One region of the Labrys sp. (in: a-proteobacteria) genome, then DNA from elsewhere that is predicted to be linked to it. Evidence: predicted binding sites of a transcription regulator. Region 1 holds the regulator's gene; the other holds the start of a gene.
The links. The regulator PhoB, encoded in region 1, activates phosphate uptake and scavenging genes when phosphate is short. The targets are predictions, from matches to a motif close to TGTCATNNANCTGTCAT.

Region 1 (7,492 bases):
ATCATGGCCCATCTCGCCCAAAGCAGCGCCCGTCTCGCCCGCCGCCGCGCCCTCGACTATGCCTACAAGGTCGTCTCGATCAGCTTTGCCGCGATCTCCCTGCTGGCGCTGGCCTGGATCCTGTTCACGCTGCTGCGCGAGGGTCTGCCCTCGCTGACCATGGACCTCTTCACCAAGGACATGGCCGATGGCGGCCTGCGCAATGCCATCGTCGGCTCTCTCGTCATGGTACTGCTCGCCCTCCTGATCGGTGCGCCGATCGGCATCATGGCCGGCACCTTCCTGGCCGAGGCCGGCCGCGGCAGCAAATTCGCCGATGCGGTGCGCTTCATCAACGACATCCTGCTCTCGGCGCCGTCCATCCTGATCGGCCTGTTCGTCTACCAGATGATCGTGGTGGCGACGGGCGGGTTCTCCGGCTGGGCCGGTGTGGTGGCGCTGGCCATCATCATCCTGCCGGTGGTCGTGCGCACCACCGAGGACATGCTGGCGCTGGTGCCGATCAGCCTGCGTGAAGCCGCCTTTGCCCTGGGATCGCCGATGTGGAAGGTCATCACCTTCGTGACCTGGCGCTCGGCTCGCACCGGTATCGTTACCGGCATCCTGCTGGCCCTGGCCCGCGCCGCCGGCGAGACCGCACCGCTGCTGCTCACGGCCTTCGGCAATTCCAACTGGTCGCTCAATCTCGGCAATGCCTTTGCCAGCTTGCCGGCTGCCATCTACCAGCTCGCGCCCTACCCCGATCCCAAGGCCGTCTCGGTGGCCTGGAGCGGCGCCCTCCTCATCACCGCCGGCGTGTTGGCGCTCAATATCCTGACCCGCTTCGTGCTCGCTCCCAAGAAATGAGTGCTCCCATGTCCGCTACCCCCCAAGCCTCCATCGCGGTTGCCGAACGCCCCCTCGCCGATCCAGCCGCCGCCGTGAAGCTCAAGGTCGAGAATCTCGACTTCTATTATGGCGAGAAGCATGCGCTCAAGGCCATCAATCTCGACATGATCGACCGGCAGGTCACCGCCATGATCGGTCCCTCCGGCTGCGGCAAGTCGACTCTGCTGCGCGTGCTCAACCGCATGTACGACCTCTATCCGGGGCAGACCGCCAAGGGCCGCGTGCTGCTCGACGGCCAGAACGTCATCGGCAAGGAGATCGACCCGGCGGTGCTGCGCGCCCGCATCGGCATGGTGTTCCAGAAGCCCACGCCCTTCCCGATGTCGATCTACGACAACATCGCCTTCGGCGTGCGGCTGCATGAATCCATCTCCAAGGCGGAGATGGACCAGCGTGTCGAATGGTGCCTGACCAAGGCCGCCTTGTGGAACGAGGTCAAGGACCGCCTGCACGCTTCAGCCCTAGGCATGTCCGGCGGCCAGCAGCAGCGCCTGTGCATCGCCCGTACCATCGCGGTGAAGCCCGAAGTCGTCCTGCTGGACGAGCCGACCTCCGCGCTCGATCCGATCTCGACCGCCAAGATCGAGGAATTGATCGACGAATTGAAGCGAGACTTCACCATCGTGATCGTCACGCACAATATGCAGCAAGCGGCGCGCTGCGCGGATGTGACGGCCTTCTTCTATCTGGGCGACCTCATCGAAGTCGGCCAGACCAACAAGATGTTCACCACCCCGAACGACAGCCGTACGCAGGATTACATCACCGGCCGCTTCGGCTGATCCCTCGGCCAGCGTCGAATTCATTTGGAGGCGGCATGTCCGACCATATCGTTACATCCTTCGACCAGGAACTGCGCGAGCTGCGCAACATGATCGCCGAAATGGGTGGCTATGCCGAGAAGAGCGTAGCCGACAGCGTCGAAGCCCTGCTCAAGCGCGACACCCAGCGCGCCAAGGCGGTGATCGATCTCGACGCCGCGATCGACAAGTTGCAGCGCCAGGTCGAGGACAGGGCCATCCTGATCATCGCCAAGCGCCAGCCGCTGGCTCTCGACCTGCGCGAGATCGTCTCGGCCCTGCGGGTGGCCAATGACCTCGAGCGGATCGGCGACCTCGGCAAGAATGTCGCCAAGCGCGTGGTGGCCATCCACAGTCACGCCCAGCCGGCCCAGCTCTTCGGCGGTTTCGACCACATGGCCGACCTGGTACTCGAGCAGCTCAAGCAGGTGCTCGACGCCTTCGCCCAACGCAATGTCGAGGAAGCCCTCTCGGTCTGGCGCTCGGACGGCGAGATCGATGCGATGTATACCTCGCTGTTCCGCGAATTGCTGACCTACATGATGGAAGATCCGCGCAATATCGGCTTCTGCACCCATCTGCTGTTCTGCGCCAAGAACATCGAGCGCATCGGTGACCACGCCACCAACATCGCCGAGACGGTCCACTATCTCGTGACCGGTGAATCGCCGGCCGGAGAGCGGCCCAAGGCGGACAACAGCACCGATCTCGTCGACCTTCCTGTGCCGGCTAAATAACAAGGGATAGGCCATGCCTCCCAAGGTTCTGATCGTCGAGGACGAAGAAGCGCTGACCCTGCTGCTGCGCTACAATCTCGAAGCCGAAGGCTATGAGGTGGATAGCGTCGCACGCGGAGACGACGCCGAGATCCGCCTGCGCGAAAGCGTGCCGGACCTGGTTCTGCTCGACTGGATGTTGCCGGGCCTGTCCGGCATCGAATTGTGCCGGCGCATTCGCATGCGGCCGGAAACCGAGCGCCTGCCGGTAATCATGCTCACGGCGCGCGGCGAGGAAACCGAGCGCGTGCGGGGTCTGGCCACCGGCGCCGACGACTATGTCGTCAAGCCCTTCTCCGTGCCCGAGCTCTCGGCGCGCGTGCGTGCCCTGCTGCGCCGGGCCAAGCCCGATCACGTCGCCTCCCTTCTCAAGGCCGGCGACATCTCCCTCGACCGCGAGACCAAGCGCGTCCATCGCGGCAATCGCGAGATCCGCCTCGGCCCGACCGAATTTCGCCTGCTCGAATTCCTGATGCAGGCACCGGGACGCGTCTTCGCGCGCGAGCAGTTGCTCGACAGCGTCTGGGGCCGCGACGTCTATATCGACGAGCGCACGGTCGACGTGCATGTCGGCCGCCTGCGCAAGGCGATGAACCGCACGCGCGAGATCGATCCGATCCGCACCGTGCGCGGTGCCGGCTATTCCTTCGACGAGACCTTCGCCAAGCAATCCTGAGCGCGTTTCGCGGGCATTGCCCGCTCGCTCCGCTTCGCCAAGGCTGCGTTGCGCCCTCACCACGCTCCTACGGGGAGAGGGTTAGGGGGTGCGCGACGTAGAGAGCAAGAGCGGGCGACGATATCCGCCCTCCTCCCTCGCTGCGCAGTCACGCCGCCAAATCCGCCAGGCGTGCCTGCAGATAGCGGCGGATGGCCGGATCGCTCTCCAGGCCGATCGCCCGCAAATAGGCATTGCGGGCCTCCTCCGGTCTGGCGGCCCGCACCAGCAAGTCCGCACGCGCGGCCCAATAGGGCTGGTAATCGACGATGCGTCCGTCACCGGCGACCTCGTCAAGTGCAGCCAGACCAGCCTGCGGCCCCATGAGGCGGGCGAGCGCCACGGCCCGGTTGATGGCGGCCACTGGAGAAGCTGTCAGTAGAACCAGGGCTTCATACAATGTGACGATCGCGGCCCAGTCCGTCGTCGCGCAGATGCGTCGATGGGCATGGGCCGATTGCAGCGCGGCTTCCAGCTGATAGCGGCCGATCTGGCGGACCTGGCCGGCCCGGGCAAGCAAGGCCTCGGCCTCCTCGATCAGCCCCGCATCCCAGAGCGCGGTGTCCTGCTGCTCCAGCGGAATATAATCGCCATCCTGGCCGCGGCGCGCCGCCCGCCGCGCTTCGGCGTGCAGCATCAGGGCCAGCAGTCCGAGCACTTCGGGCTCGCCGGGCAGGAGCGAGGCCAGCAGCCGGCCGAGCCAGATCCCCTCCGTCGACAGATTGCGCTCGCGGGCATGAGCCCCTTCCGGATCGGCCCAGCCTTCGGCATAGACGGCATAAACGGCCTCCAGCACCGCGTCGAGACGGCCGGGCAACTCGTCGGGCTCCGGGATGCGGAAAGGGATGCCGGCTTGCTTGATCTTGGCCTTGGCCCGTACCAGTCTCTGGCTCATCGCCACGGGCGAGACCAGGAAGGCGCTGGCGATCGCGCCGGCATCGAACCCCAATATCACCTGCAGGATCAGGGGAGCACGTACGGTGGCATCGAGGGAGGGATGGGCGCAGGCGAACATCAGGCGCAGGCGCTCATCGGGCACGGCATGCCGCTCGCCCTGCTCCGAGGCGAGGGCCTCGACATGGCGGCTGACCTCGTCCGCCTTTTCGCCGCGCAGCCTGGCGCGGCGGGCCGCATCGATCTGGCGGCGCCGGGCCGCGGTCAGCAGCCAGGCTTCGGGATTGGCGGGCACGCCGCCCGCCGGCCAATGTTCCATGGCCGCAGCAAAGGCGTCGGCCAGGGCATCCTCGGCCCCCGCAATGTCGCCGGAGCGCGCCGCGAGAAGAGCGACGAGCCGGCCATAGCTGCGTCGCGCCACGATTTCGGCAAGCTCGGCCGCGGGGGCTGAAGACACCGGCTCGGGCCGTTCGCTCAATAGTCCTTCGGGTCCCATATCGGCCGGACCTCGATGGTCCCGATGGCGGCGCTCGGGCAGCGCGCCGCCCAGCCGATCGCGGCATCCAGGTCCGGCACGTCGATGATATAGAAGCCGCCGAGCTGCTCGCGTGTGTCGGCGAAGGGCCCGTTGAGCACCTGGGTCTTGCCGTCGGCGATGCGCACGGTGGTGGCCGAAGCCGTCGGGCGCAGGCGACTCCAGGGGCCGAGGGCACCGGCCGACTGGAGCGCCTGCGTATAGGCCTGATAGGCCGCCAGGATCTGCTGCTTGTTGGCGGGATCCGCCTTCAGCATGGCTTCTTCGCTGCTGTAGATCAGAATTGCGAACTGCATGGGTTCCTCCTGTCTCCGCCGGCGCATGATGCGCCGGCATGACAATGACGCGCCATCCCGTTCGCTTTCGACAGCGACAGGAAAATTATGCGCTCGCCTTGGTGAGCTGCTCGATCTCGGCCGAACCAAGATTGAGCTCGGTCGCCTTGATCAGGTCGGAGAGCTGCTCGACGCTGGTGGCGCTGGCGATCGGAGCGACGATACCGGGCCTTGCAATCAGCCAGGCAATGGCGACTTGGGCGGGCGTGGCGTTCTTGGCCTCGGCCACCGCGTCCAGGGCGGCGAGGATGCGCAGGCCACGCTCGTTGAGGTAGGTGCCCATGTCGCCGCCACGCGCATTGCTCTTGGCGAAATCGGCTTCGCTGCGATATTTGCCGGACAGGAAGCCCTTGGCCAGCGAGAAATAGCTGGTCACGCCAATCTCGTTCTTGAGACAGAAAGCCTCGAGCTCGCGCTCATAACCGGAGCGATCATAGAGATTATATTGCGTCTGCAGGTTCTCGAAACGCGGCCACATCTCCTTGGTGCTGATCGCCAGCGCCTTGAACATGGTATTGGCGCTATGATTGGAATTACCGATCACCCGCACCTTGCCGTCCTTGACCAGCTCGGCATAGATGCCCAGCGTTTCCTCGAGTTCGACCTCCGGATCCTCCCAATGGGAGAGATAGAGGTCGATATAGTCGGTCTGCAGGCGCTTGAGCGAGTCCTCCACCGCCTGGACGATGTAGTCGCGCGACAGGCCCTTCTTGCCCGGCCCCATTTCCGAGCCGACCTTGGTGGTGAGCACGATGTCGGCGCGATTGCCGCGAGCCTTCATCCACTTGCCGATGATGACCTCGGATTCGCCGCCCTGATTGCCGGGAACCCAGGATGAATAGACATCGGCAGTGTCGATCAGGTTGAAACCACCCCCGACGAAAGCATCGAGGACGGCGAAGGAGGCTTTCTCATCCGCGCTCCAGCCAAAGACATTGCCACCCAGGCCAAGCGGAGCAACCGACAGATCCGACCGTCCAATCGCACGTTTTTCCATGAATGCTCTCCATATTCATGACAACAAATGGACCCGTCCGGCACTTGGCCGTGCCGGTTCGGGCTCAAGGGCCGCAGGGAGTTCAAATCGAATAGGTCAGCTCTTGTTCCCCGCCCCCTGCCTGACGCATCTCTTCCACCGACATGTTGTCGAGCAGGTTGGAAGAGAGGTCCCGCACACGCCGCATCAAAAGGCGTACGGTGCAACCTGGAACATCCGGGCAGTCGAGGCAAGGCTGATAAGCGGTGTGGCTGGCGCAGGCGATCGGCGCGAGCGGGCCGTCGAGAACCCGGATGGCATTGCCGACGCTGATCTGGCTGGCTTCGCGCGCCAGCATGTAGCCGCCGCCCTTGCCTTTCTTGGAGCGTACGATGCCGGCCACGCGCAACTCGCCCAGGATCGCATCGAGAAACTTCTTGGGAATGCGGTTGGCTTCGGCGATTTCCTGGCTTTGCGCCGTCTCGCCGGCCGGCAGGCTGGCGAGGTGCGCCAGCGCCTTGAGACCATATTTGCCCTTGTTCGTCAGCATTGCCCGATTCGCTCCACGCAGGACAAAGTCCATCCTGTCTATCACGAATATAGGGATTATGGACCGAATCGATAAGGCCCCGGACTAGTGTGTCGATCTCCAGACCGACACACCAATTCTGCTTCAACCGCGCAAAGGCCGCCTATACCGGGATTGCCGATGGCCTCAGGTCACCGCCAGCCGGCCCGGCGGCTCGGGTGACAGGTCCTCGTAGAGCGTCTGGGCCTCGCTCGCCGGGCCGCGTCGATCGCCCAAGGCGAGAACGCGATAGACCCGGACGGTACGCTCCAGGGCGATGGTGAGCACATCGCCCACCTTGACGGCCTTGGCCGGGCTATCCGTGCGCGTGCCGTTGAGGCGGACATGACCGTCCGTCACCAGTTTCGCGGCCAAGGAGCGTGTCTTCACCACGCGTGCGTGCCAGAGCCATTTGTCGATCCGAAGACGATCCTGGCTTCCGGCCTGGCTCATAAGTCGGTTCCCTAGAGCAAAACGCGTTCAGACGCGTCTTTGCGATTCGGGGTGACTCCGTCAAATCGCAAAACGCTGTGGATCAGGTCTTGTCCGGCTTGCCGCCCTGCATCTGCTCCTTGAGGGCGAGCAGCTTGGCGAAAGGCGAATTGGGATCCGGCGCGCGATTGGATTCGCGTCCTCCCTGCGGCTTGGAGTCGCTCGACCAGTTGCGCGGGCGGTCGCCGCCCCGCTCCTGCCGATCGGGCCGCGGGCCACGATCGGGACGCGGTCCGCGGTCGGGACGGGCATCCCCCCGGGGCCGCCCGCCTTCGCTACCCTGCTTGCGCTCGCCGAAGCCCCTGTCCTCCCGCGGCCGGCCATTGCCGCGATCATCGCGGCGCGGCCGGTCGAAGCGGTTGGGCCGGTCACCTTGCCGGGCCTCCGTACCTTCGGCAGGAGCTGCGCCTTCCGCTGGCGCCGGACGACCACGGCGGAAGCCGCCGCCTGCCTCCGGCTTGCGCTCGGCGCCGGGCTGGCGGTTGCCATGCTGGGGACGGCCATGGTGATGCG
Region 2 (7,492 bases), on a different contig from region 1:
GCAAAGTCGTATGCCCGGCATGCTATTTTTGCATGGTTTAGAGGAAGTTACCGGCGGATGTGCCGGGGCGGGATGCCCAAAGCTCGGATGGCTTGCCGGTACGGAGGTCGGCCAGCTTATGCTGCAATGCAACATGGCCAGGTAGGTTTCTGTTCAGCCCTGTGCTTTATTCCTTCCTCGATGAGAAGGATCGGGATCGACATGGCCCGGCGCAAAAGCGTTTGTGGGTTGAATGAAACGCCTCGAACCGCAAACACGCGTCGAACCAACGAGTTCGGGCAAGGCCGCGTTTTCGCCAAAACGTGCCTTGCTCAGGTGGACCGGGAGAATTGCATGCGCAAGAGCTGGCTGGCGGCCTTGGCCGTTTCGACTTTGGTTCCTTTCATGTCGGCCAGGGCCGAAGAGTCGATGAAGGGAATCTTCACGGCGCGGGAGGCCTGCCCGGCTCTCCAGTCGATCCGCAAGCAGACCAATCCCGGCGATGTCAAATTGACGCCCGGGCAGGATTATCGGCTGCTTGCCGGCAACAAGCCCGATCCGACCTTCTATCGCGTCCAGGTCGAAGATGCCCAGCCGGCGCAGCGCTGGGTGCCCGTCTCCTGCGGTGAGGTCAAGGCGGGCGATAATGGCACCCCCGCCACGCCGGGTGCGGGCAAGCCTGGCCCGGCCAGATCTGATGCGGCAATTTCGGCGGGTGGGGCTTCCTATGTCTTCGCCATCAGCTGGCAGGCCGCCTTTTGCGAGGGGCTGCCCGACAAGACAGAGTGCCGTACGCAAACCGCCGATCGCTATGACGCCAGCCATTTCACGCTGCACGGGCTCTGGCCGCAGCCGCGCGGCAATGCCTATTGCGGCGTGGCGCGGCGCGATATCGAGGCTGACAAGGCCCATCGCTGGGAGGACCTGCCCGAGCCCCAGCTCGAGCCGGCGACCCGTACGGCCCTGGAGAAAGCCATGCCGGGCACCGCCTCCTTCCTCGATCGACACGAATGGATCGAGCATGGCACCTGCTTCTTCGAGAAATCGGCCGATGCCTATTTCCGCCGCTCGGTGGCTCTGATCGGCGAGATCAACGCCTCGCCCGTCCAGAAGTTGTTCGCCGACAATGTCGGCAAGGAAATCGACACCAGCCAGATTCGCAGCGCCTTCGACCAGGGTTTCGGTGCGGGGGCCGGCGAGCGGGTGCGCTTTGCCTGCAAGCGTGACGGCAGCCGCAGCATCATCGTGGAAATGACAATCGGCTTGCGCGGCGAGGTCAAGGACGGTGCCAAGCTGGCCGACCTGATCGCCGGCGCCTCGCCGACGGATCAGGGCTGCAAGGCCGGTATCGTCGATCCGGTCGGACTGCAGTGAGGGCCGGCCTTGGAGACGGAACTCTATCTACCGGTCAAGGCCTTCCTGGAGTCGCTTGATTTTGCGGTGAAAGGCGAGATCGGCGGCTGTGATGTCCTGGCCCTGCGCGAAGGCGAGCCGCCGGTGGCGGTGATCTGCGAGCTCAAGCAGAGCTTCAACCTGGAACTGGTGCTGCAAGGCGTCGACAGGGCCGGAGCCTGCGACGAGATCTGGCTTGCGGCCCGTCTCTCCCTACGCGGCAAGGGGCGCGAGAGCGATGCGCGTTTCCGCAATCTCTGCCGCCGTCTCGGCTTTGGATTGCTGGGGGTGTCCGATAGCGGGGAGGTGCAGATCATCGTCACGCCTGAGGCGCCGTTCCCGCGCCGCGATCCCAAGCGCCGTTCCCGCCTGTTGAGAGAGCACCGCAAGCGCCAGGGCGATCCTGTCGTCGGCGGCTCGACCCGTGCGCCGCAGATGACGGCCTATCGCCAGCAGGCGCTGGCCTGTGCCGCCGCACTGGTGGTGGCACCGCAACGCCGGCGGGACCTCGCCAAGACCGTGCCCGACGCCCCGAAGATCCTGCAGGGCAATGTCTACGGCTGGTTCGAGCGGGTCGAGAAAGGCATCTACGGCCTGACATCCGCAGGCCGTGAAGCCCTGGAGCGTTGGCCGCAGACTTGCCCATGACGAAATGAGGGGCGGGCCCCTTACACGAAGGGCGTGAAAATGTCGGGGCGTGGCGGCAGCAGGCGGCGGAAATAGGCCCGGCCTTCTTCCGAGACGGCGTTGGCGCCTGTGAAGAAGCTGTCGGGCATGTGACGGGTGCGCCCGGCGACCTGGTCGAGGGCGACAATGCGCGGCGAGGTATGCTTGCCGTCATGGTGCAGCACCACCGAGCCCGAGCCGGTAAAGGCGCTCTGGGCCGCGAAGGCACCGGCCTCGAAGGCTTCCTTGGCATCGGTCTCGTCGATGATGCCGATATAGCCCCGCGGCAGATAGCCCAGCGTGTCGACACGGGCGCGCGCTTTGGGGAAGCGCTGCTTCAAGGCCTTCTGGATCTCGATGCCGAGATCGCCGCCGGTGAGCTGCACATTGCCATGGGCGTCACGCTCGACCGTGCCGGCGGCGAGTGCCTCGGCGAGGGGACGGCCAGCCTCGTCCTGGACGCCTTCCGACATCGAGACGATGCAGCGGCCGATACGGGTGTAGACCATGTTGACGTCATCGAGGAACTGCTCGACCGAGAAGGGCTTTTCGGGCGTGTAGATCAGATGGGGGGCGTCCTCCGGGCCCTGCTGCCAGCCGGCAGCCGCGGCGCTGAGGAAGCCTGCATGCCGGCCCATGACGATGGCGACATAAATGCCCGGCATCGCCCGGAAATCGAGATCCATGCTGACGAAGGCATTGGCGACGAAAGCGGCCGCCGAGATGAAGCCCGGTACGTGGTCGTTCTCCATCAGGTCGTTGTCGATCGTCTTGGGGGCGTGCACGAAGCTGCAGGAACCGGTCGACTGCTGGCGCAGGAGATCGAGCGTGCCGGCCGTGTCATTGCCGCCGATATAGATGAAGCCGCGGGCATCGAGCTTTTCCAGCGCCTGCAGGATGGTCTGGCAATAGGCCGGATCGGGCTTGTCCCGCGTCGAGCCGAGGCCCGAATTCGGGGTGCGGGCCAGGCGCTCGAGATCGCTTTCCGAAAGCGCGGTGAGGTCGACGAGATCGCCGCGCGTCAGCCCCCGGACGCCGTGGCGGGCGCCGAGGATGCGCAGTGACGGGTCGTGCCGGCGGGCGGCAACGATGGCGCCGCAGAGTGTCTGATTGATCACGGCGGTCGGGCCGCCTCCTTGAGCGATGACAATCGACGACATGGAGCCTCCCTGGCAATCTGGTTTCCAGTTGCTTAGCCTCGAAAGCGCCGGTCGGCAACGAGCGACTTGGGTGAGGGAGCGTGAAGTACAGCCGCCATTGCAAACGAAGGCGGCGATGCTTCATTCGGGGGCAAGGCGATCAGGACGTCGGCCTTCCCATCGGCATGCCGACATGCCTTACGCGATGGCGGCGGCATGCCGGCTTTTGTGTTTCGACTCTCTTTCGGCTTGCCATGGGGCGCTCCGACCGGCCGCGCAGATGCCTGGATGTCGCCGATATGCCAATGGGTTGGCGGCGTTGCGCACGGCATCGAAACCGCGAATGGATTTTGCGGTGGGAAGCGCTCCATCCGCTGTCAGTTCGATGGGATTCAGGCCTTGACAATACAGCCCCGCAATGGAATGAATTTTCTATAATTAAAAAAAATGATCTATTAATCTCGCCCTCGGGATTGAAAGAAATCAATGGTGGTTTCGCTACGTCGGAATTGGGGCAATGCACCGAAGCGAACGCAGGGAGAAGCCGAGGGTAAACCCTGCAACCATATTACCTGTCATATTTGCTTCATTTCTTCGTCATTGAGGCGCAACCAGTGAAGTCTTAAACGACGCCGTCCTTTTAAGAAGCGGCGCATCCTGAGGGAGTATGTGATGAAGTTGAGCGTTCTGGCTTCGGCCGTGGTTCTTCTGGCCAGTGTATCCACCGGGGCCGTCGCGGCCACCGACATCCAGTGGTGGCATGCGATGACGGGGGCCAACAACGACCGCATCGTCAAGCTGGCCAATGATTTCAATGCCAGCCAGAGCGACTATCGGATCGTTCCCGCCTACAAGGGTTCCTATCCCGATACGATGAATGCCGGCATTGCCGCGTTCCGGGCCGGCAATGCGCCCGATATCCTGCAGGTCTTCGAAGTCGGTACCGCCACCATGATGGCGGCCAAGGGCGCGATCAAGCCCGTCTACCAGCTGATGAAGGATGCGGGCGAGCCCTTCGACCAAAAGTCCTACCTGCCTGCCGTCACCGGTTATTATTCCAATGCCAAGGGCGAGATGCTGTCCTTTCCCTTCAACTCCTCGACCATGGTGATGTGGGTCAACGAGGATGCGCTGAAGAAGGCCAATCTGACGGCGGCACCCAAGACCTGGCCGGAGGCTTTCGAGGCGGCCAAGAAGCTGAAGGCAGCCGGTTACGCCACCTGCGGCATTTCCACGGCCTGGACCACCTGGGCCAATATCGAGGAGCTGTCGGCCTGGCACAACGTGCCGCTGTCGACCAAGGCCAACGGCTTGGATGGCTTCGATACCGAATTGAAGTTCAACAATCCGGTGGTGGTGAAGCATCTGGAAAACCTGGTCGAGGCCCAGAAGGACAAGACCTTCGACTATTCCGGCCGCACCAATCAGGGCGAGGGGCGCTTCACCTCGGGCGAATGCCCGCTGTTCCTGACCTCCTCGGCCTTCCTGGGCAACGTCAAGGCCAACGCCAAGTTCAAATATTCGGTGGCGCCGATGCCCTATTATCCCGATGTGCAGGGCGCGCCGCAGAACTCGATCATCGGCGGCGCTTCGCTGTGGGTGATGGGCGGCAAGTCGGACGAATCCTATAAGGGCATCGCCAAGTTCCTGACCTATCTGTCGAAGCCCGACGTGCAGGCCTGGTGGGCCCAGGAGACCGGCTATCTGCCGATCACCCCGGCTGCCTACGAGCTCTCCAAGAAACAGGGCTTCTATGCCAAGGATCCCAACAGCGAAGTCGCCGTGCTGGAGCTGACCAACAAGGCACCGACGGAAAATTCCCGCGGGCTGCGTCTGGGCAACCTCGCCCAGATCCGCGATGTCTGGGCCGAGGAGATCGAGCAGGCCCTGGCCGGCAAGAAAACCGCGCAGGCCGCGATGGACGATGCCGTCCGCCGGGGCGATGCGATCCTGAAGACCTTCGCCCGCACCGCGGGGCGATAACAGGCCCGTAAGCCTTAGCGAAAAGACGCTGACCTTCGTCATGCCCGGGCTTGGCCCGGGCACCCTGTCCAGCACCGTCACTGTCTGGGCTGGGTGCTGGATTGCCGGGTCAAGCCCGGCAATGACAAAGGTCGAGAGCGTTAAAGCATCGCGCCGAAAGGGGTTGCCGGTTTTCGGCAATAGCGATGCGGCCATTAGGATCGACCATGGAAAAACGCTCCGTCTTCTCCGGCAAGACCCTGCCTTGGCTGCTGCTGGCGCCGCAATTGGCGATCACGCTGATCTTCTTCTATTGGCCGGTGCTGCAGGCGATCCGGCAATCCTTCTTCATCGAGGATAGTTTCGGCACCACCTCCGAATTCGTCGGGTTCGAGAATTACCAGCTCCTGTTCCAGCAACCGGAATATTACAAGGCCGTCGGCGTCACCCTGGTATTCGCCGGCCTGGTCTCGGTGCTGTCGCTCGGGCTGGCCTTGATCCTGGCCGTGCAGGCGGACAAGAAGATCAAGGGCGCCTCCTTCTATCGCACCATGCTGGTATGGCCCTATGCGGTGGCGCCGGCGGTGGCTGGCGTGCTCTGGCTCTTCATGTTCCAGCCCTCGCTCGGCCTGGTGGCGCGTGGCCTCAAGCAGCTGGGCCTGCCCTGGGATCCCCTGCTCAACGGCAATCACGCCATGATCCTGGTGGTGCTGGCGGCAACCTGGAAGCAGATCTCCTACAACTTCCTGTTCTTCCTGGCGGGGCTGCAATCGATTCCCAAATCGCTGATCGAGGCGGCGGCCATCGACGGCGCCCGGCCGGCGCGGCGCTTCTGGACCATCATCCTGCCGATGCTGTCGCCCACGACCTTCTTCCTACTCGTCATCAACATCGTCTACGTCTTCTTCGACACGTTCGGCATCATCGATGCGGTGACGCATGGCGGTCCGGCCGGGGAGACCATCACCATGGTGTTCAAGGTCTATAATGACGGCCAGAGCGGCGGCGATCTTGGCGGCTCGGCGGCGCAGTCGGTGATCCTGCTGATCATGGTGATCGCCATGACCACCCTGCAGTTCCGTTTCATCGAGAAGAAAGTGACTTATTGATGATCTGTTTCTCGTTGCTATCGAGAGGAACGGCTCATGGTTGAGAACCGCCGTTTCGGTAACCTTCTGCCCCACGCCATTCTGATCCTGGGCGTACTGGTCCTGGCCTTCCCGGTGTGGCTGGCCTTCGTGGCCTCTACCCATGATGCCACCACCATCATCAACGGTCAGATCGGCGTGCTGCCCGGCCCCGACCTGATCAAGAACTACACCCAGACCCTGTTTCACGGCACGGAGGGGGCTACGCGCGAACCGGTGCTCACCATGCTGACCACCAGCCTGATCATGGCGGTGGCGATCGCGGTGGGTAAGATCGTGATCTCGCTGATCTCGGCCTTCGCCATCGTCTATTTCCGTTTCCGCTTCCGCATGTTCGCCTTCTGGCTGATCTTCATCACCCTGATGCTGCCGGTGGAAGTGCGCATCTATCCCACCTACAAGATCGTTTCCGACCTGCATCTGCTCGATACCTATGCCGGCCTGACCCTGCCCTTGATCGCTTCGGCGACGGCGACCTTGCTGTTCCGCCAGTTCTTCATGACCATTCCGGACGAATTGCTGGAGGCCTCCAAGATCGATGGGGCCGGTCCCTTGAAATTCTTCAAGGACACCGTGCTGCCGCTCTCCATCACCTCGATCGCGGCGATGTTCGTGATCCAGTTCATCTATGGCTGGAACCAGTATTTGTGGCCCTTGCTGATCACCACCCAGGATTCGATGCAGACCATCGTCATCGGCATCCGCAAGATGATCACCACCCAGGACGCCCTGACCGAATGGCAGATCGCCATGGCGACCGCGATCCTCGCCATGCTGCCGCCGGTGGTGGTCGTCGTCGTCATGCAGAAGCTCTTCGTCAAGGGCCTGGTCGAGACCGAGAAGTGAGTAACCGATGGCTCAAGTCGTTCTGAACAACGTCAAGAAGATCTACGACAACGGCTACGAGGCGGTGAAGGGCGTGAGCTTCACCGTGCCGGATGGCGGCTTTTGCGTGCTGGTCGGGCCCTCCGGCTGCGGCAAGTCGACCTTGCTGCGCATGGTGGCCGGGCTGGAGCGCATCTCCTCGGGCGATGTCCACATCGGCGAGCGCCGCGTCAACGAGATCGAGCCGATGGACCGGGATATCGCCATGGTGTTCCAGAATTACGCGCTCTATCCGCATATGTCGGTTTACGACAACATGGCCTATGGCCTGCGCAACCGCAAAACCGCCGAGGGCGAGATCGGCCAGCGGGTGAAGGAAGC

Region 2: the regulator PhoB is predicted to act here: its motif matches at 3,750-3,766, upstream of ugpB (sn-glycerol-3-phosphate ABC transporter substrate-binding protein UgpB).

What each region holds. Positions count from the first base shown of each region.
Region 1 is NZ_JASGFM010000055.1:19,035-26,526, reverse strand. It holds gene pstA (phosphate ABC transporter permease PstA) at 4-846, shown strand; gene pstB (phosphate ABC transporter ATP-binding protein PstB) at 843-1,670, shown strand; gene phoU (phosphate signaling complex protein PhoU) at 1,706-2,425, shown strand; gene phoB (phosphate regulon transcriptional regulator PhoB) at 2,439-3,140, shown strand; gene QM672_RS29855 (RNA polymerase sigma factor) at 3,289-4,551, opposite strand; gene QM672_RS29850 (YciI family protein) at 4,548-4,904, opposite strand; gene QM672_RS29845 (aldo/keto reductase) at 4,990-5,940, opposite strand; gene QM672_RS29840 (RrF2 family transcriptional regulator) at 6,023-6,469, opposite strand; gene QM672_RS29835 (RNA-binding S4 domain-containing protein) at 6,635-6,940, opposite strand; gene QM672_RS29830 (helicase-related protein) at 7,023-7,492, opposite strand, start outside.
Region 2 is NZ_JASGFM010000077.1:159-7,650, reverse strand. It holds gene QM672_RS32190 (ribonuclease T2 family protein) at 334-1,353, shown strand; gene QM672_RS32185 (DUF2161 domain-containing phosphodiesterase) at 1,363-2,019, shown strand; gene QM672_RS32180 (diphosphate--fructose-6-phosphate 1-phosphotransferase) at 2,040-3,197, opposite strand; gene ugpB (sn-glycerol-3-phosphate ABC transporter substrate-binding protein UgpB) at 3,849-5,159, shown strand; gene ugpA (sn-glycerol-3-phosphate ABC transporter permease UgpA) at 5,366-6,247, shown strand; gene ugpE (sn-glycerol-3-phosphate ABC transporter permease UgpE) at 6,284-7,132, shown strand; partial or broken gene QM672_RS32160 (ATP-binding cassette domain-containing protein) at 7,140-7,492, shown strand, end outside.